DNA from 2 places in the Bradyrhizobium sp. 154 genome. Region 1 is predicted to be linked to the other one. Evidence: riboswitches for the same ligand, from Rfam matches in the RefSeq annotation. Region 1 holds a riboswitch; the other holds the start of a gene.

Region 1 (3,406 bases):
ACGGCGCGCGCCATCGACAAGGTGAAGGAAGTCGCAAAGTCCGCCGGCGACATCTTCAGCCGCGTGCCCTGCCTGCCGCCGAAGGGCGGCTCGAAGGCGATGGGCTCGCTGCCGCGTGTCGCAAGCAAGCTCGTCGCCGGCCAGCCCGTCGTCATCGTCGCGTTCGGCTCGTCGTCCACCGCAGGATTCGGTGCGAGCTCGCCGGAGTTCAATTATCCGAACCGTCTCGCCGCACAGCTGCGCCGGCACTATCCGACCGCTGACATCACCGTCATCAATGCCGGCGTCGGTGGCGAGGATGCGCCCGAGATGATGAAGCGCCTCCAGACGCAGGTCATCGACGTGCATCCGGATCTCGTGATCTGGCAGGTCGGCACCAACGCCGTGCTGCGCAATCTCGATCCCGCCGATACCGCAAAACTGGTCGAGGACGGCATCAGCCGCATCCAGGCCGCCGGTGGCGCCGACATCGTGCTGGTCGATCCGCAATATTCGCCGGCGGTCAACCAGCGCGCCGAGAGCGCCGGCAAGATGGTGAAGCTGCTCGGCAAGGTCGCCGAGCTCCGTCACGTTGGCATCTTCCCGCGCTTCGAGGTGATGCGCGACTGGCACGAGAAGCAGGCGATCCCGGTCGAGAGTTTCGTTATCGCCGACGGCCTGCACATGAACGATTGGGGCTACGCATGCTTCGCCCAACTCCTCGCCGATGACATCATCCGCTCCGTCGGCCAGATCAAGCTCGGTGTGAACGTGCCCGCGGATGTGCGCACGTATCGGCCGATGTAGGTTGCTTCACCCTCCCCTGGGAGGGGGAGGGTCGATCGCGCACAGGCGAGCGGGGTGGGTGATCTCTCCGCTCGGGCGTTGGATGCGGAAAGACCGTCACCCCACCCCGTCTCACATTTCGTTGCGCTCCATGTGAGCCGACCCTCCCCCTCCAGGGGAGGGTAAGAAGATCACGCCTTCTCCAGCGCCGCGGTCAGATCCTCGATCAGATCTTCCGCATGCTCGAGCCCGGCGGAGAAGCGGATGAAGCCTTCGCTGATGCCGAGCGCGGCGCGGTCTTCGGGCTTCAGACGCTGATGCGTCGTAGTGGCCGGATGCGTGACGAGGCTCTTGGCGTCGCCGAGATTGTTGGAGATCTTCGCCAGCTTCAACTCATTGAGCACGCGAAACGCCGCCTGCTTGCCGCCCTTCAACTCGAAGCCGACCAGCGTCGAGCCGCCACGCATCTGCTTCTTCACCAGCGCGGCCTGAGGATGATCGGCGCGGCCGGGATAGACCAGCCGCGAGATCTTGGGATGGCTCGCCAGCACCTCGGCAATGCGCGCTGCGGTGTCGGTCTGCGCGCGCACGCGCACGCCCAGCGTTTCCAGGCCCTTGAGCAGGACCCAGGCGTTGAACGGCGAGATCGACGGGCCGGTCTGGCGCATGAAATTGTGGATGTGCTCGGCGATGAAGGCTTCCGAGGACAGGATGATGCCGCCGAGACACCGCCCCTGGCCGTCGATATGCTTGGTCGCGGAATAGACCACGACGTCGGCCCCGAGCGCGAGCGGGCTCTGCCAGATCGGGGTTGCGAACACGTTGTCGACCACCAGTCGCGCGCCGCCCTTGTGCGCGATCTCGGCGATCGAGGGAATGTCGAGCACATCTAACGTCGGATTGGTCGGGCTCTCCAGGAAGAACGTCTTGGTGTTCGGCTTGAGAGCGCGCTGCCATTGGTCGAGGTCGAGGCCGTCGACCAGCGTGGTCTCGATGCCGTAGCGCGGCAGCAGATCCTGCACCACATAGAGGCACGAGCCGAACAGCGCGCGCGACGCCACCACATGATCGCCCGCCTTCAGGGGCGCCAGGATCGCAGTCGTCACCGCGGCCATGCCGGTGGCCGCCGAGCGAGCGGCTTCGGCGCCTTCGAGCTCGATCATGCGGCGCTCGAACATCGCGATGGTCGGATTGGAATAGCGCGAATAGATGAAGCCGGGGTCCTCGCCCTTGAACCGCGCCTCGCACTCCTCGGCGCTGTTGTAGACGTACCCTTGCGTCAGGAACAGCGCCTCCGACGTCTCGCCATATTGCGAGCGCAGGGTGCCGGAATGGACCAGGCGGGTTTCGGGACGGTAAGTGGCAGGCGACTTCGACATAGGACCTCCGACATGACCATTCGAGCAAAAATGGTCACAAAAAAACCGGCCTGGATATCTCCATGGGCCGGGATCACAGAGGTCCCCGGCCTGTTTAGCGACTTATTTAACGTGGCTGCAAGCCGGCCGGCTCAAATCACCACGGGATAAGTGATGCTCATATTCCGCAATGCCCTTTCCGTCAAGGCGTCCATCGGATAGCCGTAAAAGGCTAGTATTTCCCGTATCTCGGGATGCGTTTGCCCCTTGCTGAGGACCCCCGGTTGACGTTCACGGTCGCTGCCGACGCCAATGGTATCCTGCCTGACCGCATGATTGCGGCGATGGCAGAGGCGGGGCTGATCCTGCCCGCCTACGACTTCGTCGAAAGCCAGATCCAGCCGGCGAGCCTCGATCTGCGCCTCGGCGACATCGCCTATCGCGTCCGCGCCAGCTTCCTGCCCGGTCCCGGCGCCACCGTCGCCGAGCGCATCGACGAATTGAAGCTGCACGAGTTCAGCCTTGCCGACGGCGCGGTGCTCGAGACCAACTGCGTCTACATCGTGCCGCTGCTGGAGAGCCTCGCGCTGCCGCCGGAGATCGTCGCGGCCGCGAATCCCAAGAGCTCGACCGGCCGGCTCGACGTCTTCACCCGCGTGATCGCCGACGGGACCCGCCGCTTCGACATGATCGGCGCCGGTTATCACGGCCCGCTCTATGCCGAGATCAGCCCGAAGACGTTTCCGGTGCTGGTGCGCGAGGGCTCGCGCCTGTCCCAGGTACGCTTCCGCACCGGTGACGCCATCCTCAATGCCGACGAGCTCGATGGCTTGCATGCGACCGAGCGCCTCGTCGACATCGACGATGCCGATCTGTCCGGCGGCGTCGCTGTCTCGGTTGACCTCTCCGGCGAGAAGGCCAACGGCTTCGTCGGTTACCGCGCCAAGCGCCACACCGGCGTCGTCGACGTCGACCGCCGCTCCGGCTATGCGGTGGAAGATTTTTGGGAGCCGATGTCGGCCCGTCCCGACGGCAGCCTGATCCTCGATCCCGGCGAGTTCTACATCCTGGCCTCGAAAGAGGCCGTGCAGGTCCCGCCCGATTACGCCGCGGAGATGGTGCCGTTCGATCCCTTGGTCGGCGAATTCCGCGTGCATTATGCCGGTTTCTTCGATCCCGGCTTCGGCTATGCCGGTGCCGGCGGGCAAGGCGCGCGCGCCGTGCTGGAGGTGCGCTCGCGCGAGGTGCCCTTCATCCTCGAGCATGGCCAGATCGTCGGCCGC
Region 2 (3,406 bases), on a different contig from region 1:
AGGGCCCGAACGGCGTCTCGTTGGCCGAGAGCTTGAACACCTTGCGGCCCGGCTCCGGCACCGGGCTCTTGCCGGGCGTGTAGGGCGCAATATCGAGAATGCCGGGATTCGGCACGGGGCGGGACATCTTCAACTCCGGATTGGCGGGACGGCTCGCGACTTACGATTTCGGCCCTGTCGGGGGCACCGTATAGCGCGTTGCGTGGCTGCCGACGAGGGCCGTGGAGCGCACCGAGGCCCCTGCCTCGATCAGGGCAGCCCTGATCTTGTCGATGCTGGTCGCGCTCGTGACCGAAACCAGCAGGGCGGCGCCGTCGAAGGCAGTATCGGGCACCGCCACGATTTCGGCAAGCGGCGACAGGGCGCGCGCGACCTCGGCGTTCCAGCCGGAGACGCGCACGCTGAAGGTCTCGACCTCAGTCACCAGCGCGCTGTCGGCGACGCGCGAGATCGCGAACACCGGCAGTGCAGCCGGATGGTCGGCGCGCTCGACGAACGGCATCCGCGCGATAATCTTGGGCGCGCCGTCGGCTTCCAGCTCCAGCCACCACGGCGTGCGGCTCGAGGTCGCCGAGACCAGCGCCAGGTCGCCCTTGGATTTCGCCACCGCCTCGACTGCGGCCTGCGCGCTGAAATGCGCGACGTAGGGCACGGTGAAGCCGAAGTGGAAGCGCGCGGAATCGCGCATCGCCGGCTCGCTCACCGAGATGTCGGCATGCACGGAGAACGGCGCCTGCACATAGGTGAAGGTCGAGATGATGACGCGCCAGATGCTCTCGACCGTGTCGAGCGGCAGGATGCCGCGATGACGCTGGACGAGGTCGCGCATCATGGCGGCCTCGCGCGCCGGCCGGAATGCGGAGCCGACCTCTTGGGTCTGCTTCACCTGGATCAGGCGGTGGATGATGTCGCCGCGCTGCATCAGGAGGCGATGCATGCCCTCGTCGATCGCGTCGATCTCCTTGCGCAATTCCTGAAGCGATGGCGGCGCGGGCGGACGTTGGGACATGACTGACAACGGCTGTTCAGAGGCGTTCCAATGCGGATCGGTCAGTGCCGTCACCGCTGCGGTCGATGTCCTGATTAGGCAGGATAGGCCGCGAAAGCAAAGAGAAATGCGAGGAGAAGCTGGGCCTTTTCAGGCGACGTATCAGGGACGAATTGGGTTAATCCGGACCGCGGCTTGACGAAGACCGCTCCAGACAGTAAGTTTTTGCCTGTTCCGTGGTCATTTGAGCCGGCCGGCTTGCAGCCACGTTAAAAAACTCGCTAAACAGGCCGGGGACGCTTCCGATCCCGGCCGAACCTATCGTTCAGGCCGGGTTTTTCATGGCCTGATGTCACTGCGGTCGTAAGTCTGATCGCAAACGAGGTCGATGCTCAGATGGGTAGCGTCAAGTCGATTCCGAGTCCCGCGATCAGCGCCGACGATCGATCGCACGAGGTAGATCATCCGAGTTCGCAGGTTATGCATTTCGGCGCCGATCAGCCGCTGCGGCTCGATTGCGGCATCGATCTCTCCCCGTTCCAGATCGCCTACCAGACCTATGGCGAGCTGAACGCCGATCGCTCCAACGCCATTCTGGTTTGCCATGCGCTGACCGGCGACCAGCATGTCGCCAACGTGCATCCGGTCACCGGCAAGCCCGGCTGGTGGGAGACGCTGGTCGGCCCCGGCCGTCCGCTTGATCCTCAACACTACTTCATCATCTGCTCCAACGTGATCGGCGGCTGCATGGGCTCGACCGGGCCGGCTTCGATCAATCCCGCGACGGGCAAGGTCTGGGGTCTCGATTTCCCCGTCATCACCATTCCCGACATGGTACGCGCGCAGGCGATGCTGATCGACCGGCTCGGCATCGACACGCTGTTCGCGGTGGTGGGCGGCTCGATGGGAGGCATGCAGGTGCTGCAATGGACCGCGGCCTATCCTGCCCGCGTGTACTCCGCGCTGGCGATCGCGTGCTCGACGCGGCACTCGGCGCAGAACATCGCCTTCCACGAGCTCGGCCGCCAGGCCGTGATGGCCGATCCCGATTGGCGCAATGGCGGCTATGCCGACCATGGTATCCACCCGCATCGCGGCCTCGCGGTGGCACGGATGGCGGCGCACATCACCTATCTCTCAGACGCTGCGCTGCACCGGAAATTCGGCCGCCGCATGCAGGACCGTGAGCTGCCGACCTTTTCGTTCGACGCCGACTTTCAGGTCGAGTCCTATTTGCGCTATCAGGGCTCGTCCTTCGTCGAGCGCTTCGATGCCAATTCCTATCTCTATCTGACGCGCGCGATGGATTATTTCGACATCGCCGCCGATCATGGTGGCGTGCTGGCAAAGGCGTTCGTGGGCATCAAGACCCGCTTCTGCGTGGTCTCCTTCACCAGCGACTGGCTGTTCCCGACATCGGAATCGCGCGCGCTGGTGCACGCGCTGAATGCATCAAGCGCTCGGGTGTCGTTCGCCGAAATCGAGACCGATCGCGGCCACGACGCCTTCCTGCTCGACGTCCCCGAATTCTTCGACATCTCGCGGGCCTTCCTGCAATCCGCGGGCAAGGCCCGCGGTCTCAACGGCAAAGGTGGCTAAGATGTCGGTACAGGAGGTGCTGCCGCTGAACGGCGTTGCGACGGGGCCGTCCGGTCAGTTTCGCGCCGATCATCTGCTCGTTGCCGAGATGGTCAAGCCGGGCTCGAAGGTGCTCGACGTCGGCTGCGGCGAGGGCGATCTGCTCCAGCTGCTGGAAACGCGTGGGATCGACGGCCGCGGCATCGAGCTGTCGCGCGAGGGCGTCAACCGCTGCGTCGCCAAGGGGCTCGCGGTGGTGCAGGGCGATGCCGATACCGACCTCGTCAACTATCCCGACGACGCCTTCGATTACGTGATCCTGTCGCAGACGCTGCAGGCGACGCGGCAGCCGCGGGTGGTGCTGGAGAACCTGCTGCGCATCGGCCGCCGCGCCATCGTGTCGTTTCCGAATTTCGGCTTCTGGAAGATGCGGCTCCAGCTCCTGATCGGCGGTCACATGCCGCGTACGGAGAATCTGCCGGCAACCTGGTACGACACCGCCAACATCCACTTCTGCACCATCAAGGATTTTGTCGAGCTCTGCGACCAGATCAACGTCAAGATGGAGCGCTCGGTCGCGCTCGACCTCTACGGCCGCCCGGTGCCGCTGAACCTGCCATGGTGGGTGTGGAACATGTTCGGCGAGCAGGGCGTGTTTCTGCTGAGCAGGGGCGGGGGCAAATAGTTTCTCGTCATTCGAGATTTGGGCGAGCCCCATCAACGCGCTCAACTGTCATCGCCCGGCTTGCCGCCTTCGCCAAGGCTTCGGCGGGCCGAGCACTCCTGTGGGCCTCGGCGTAGCCTTGGCGGAGCCGGGACCGGGGCGATCCGGTGCGCCGA

Evidence for each region. A riboswitch is a leader RNA that binds a small molecule or an ion and turns the genes downstream of it on or off. The one in region 1 is predicted to bind S-adenosylmethionine.
Region 2: another riboswitch for S-adenosylmethionine. It lies ahead of IVA92_RS09110 (homoserine O-acetyltransferase); the one in region 1 lies ahead of IVA92_RS06850 (O-succinylhomoserine sulfhydrylase).

The regions. Positions count from the first base shown of each region.
Region 1 is NZ_JADPKG010000030.1:272,513-275,918, forward strand. Features, by position in the region: gene IVA92_RS06845 (SGNH/GDSL hydrolase family protein) at 1-786, shown strand, start outside; gene IVA92_RS06850 (O-succinylhomoserine sulfhydrylase) at 957-2,144, opposite strand; SAM riboswitch at 2,218-2,297, opposite strand; gene IVA92_RS06855 (2'-deoxycytidine 5'-triphosphate deaminase) at 2,408-3,406, shown strand, end outside.
Region 2 is NZ_JADPKG010000042.1:2,036-5,441, reverse strand. Features, by position in the region: gene hisC (histidinol-phosphate transaminase) at 1-127, opposite strand, end outside; gene IVA92_RS09115 (chorismate mutase) at 161-1,009, opposite strand; SAM riboswitch at 1,215-1,294, shown strand; gene IVA92_RS09110 (homoserine O-acetyltransferase) at 1,385-2,587, shown strand; gene metW (methionine biosynthesis protein MetW) at 2,589-3,251, shown strand.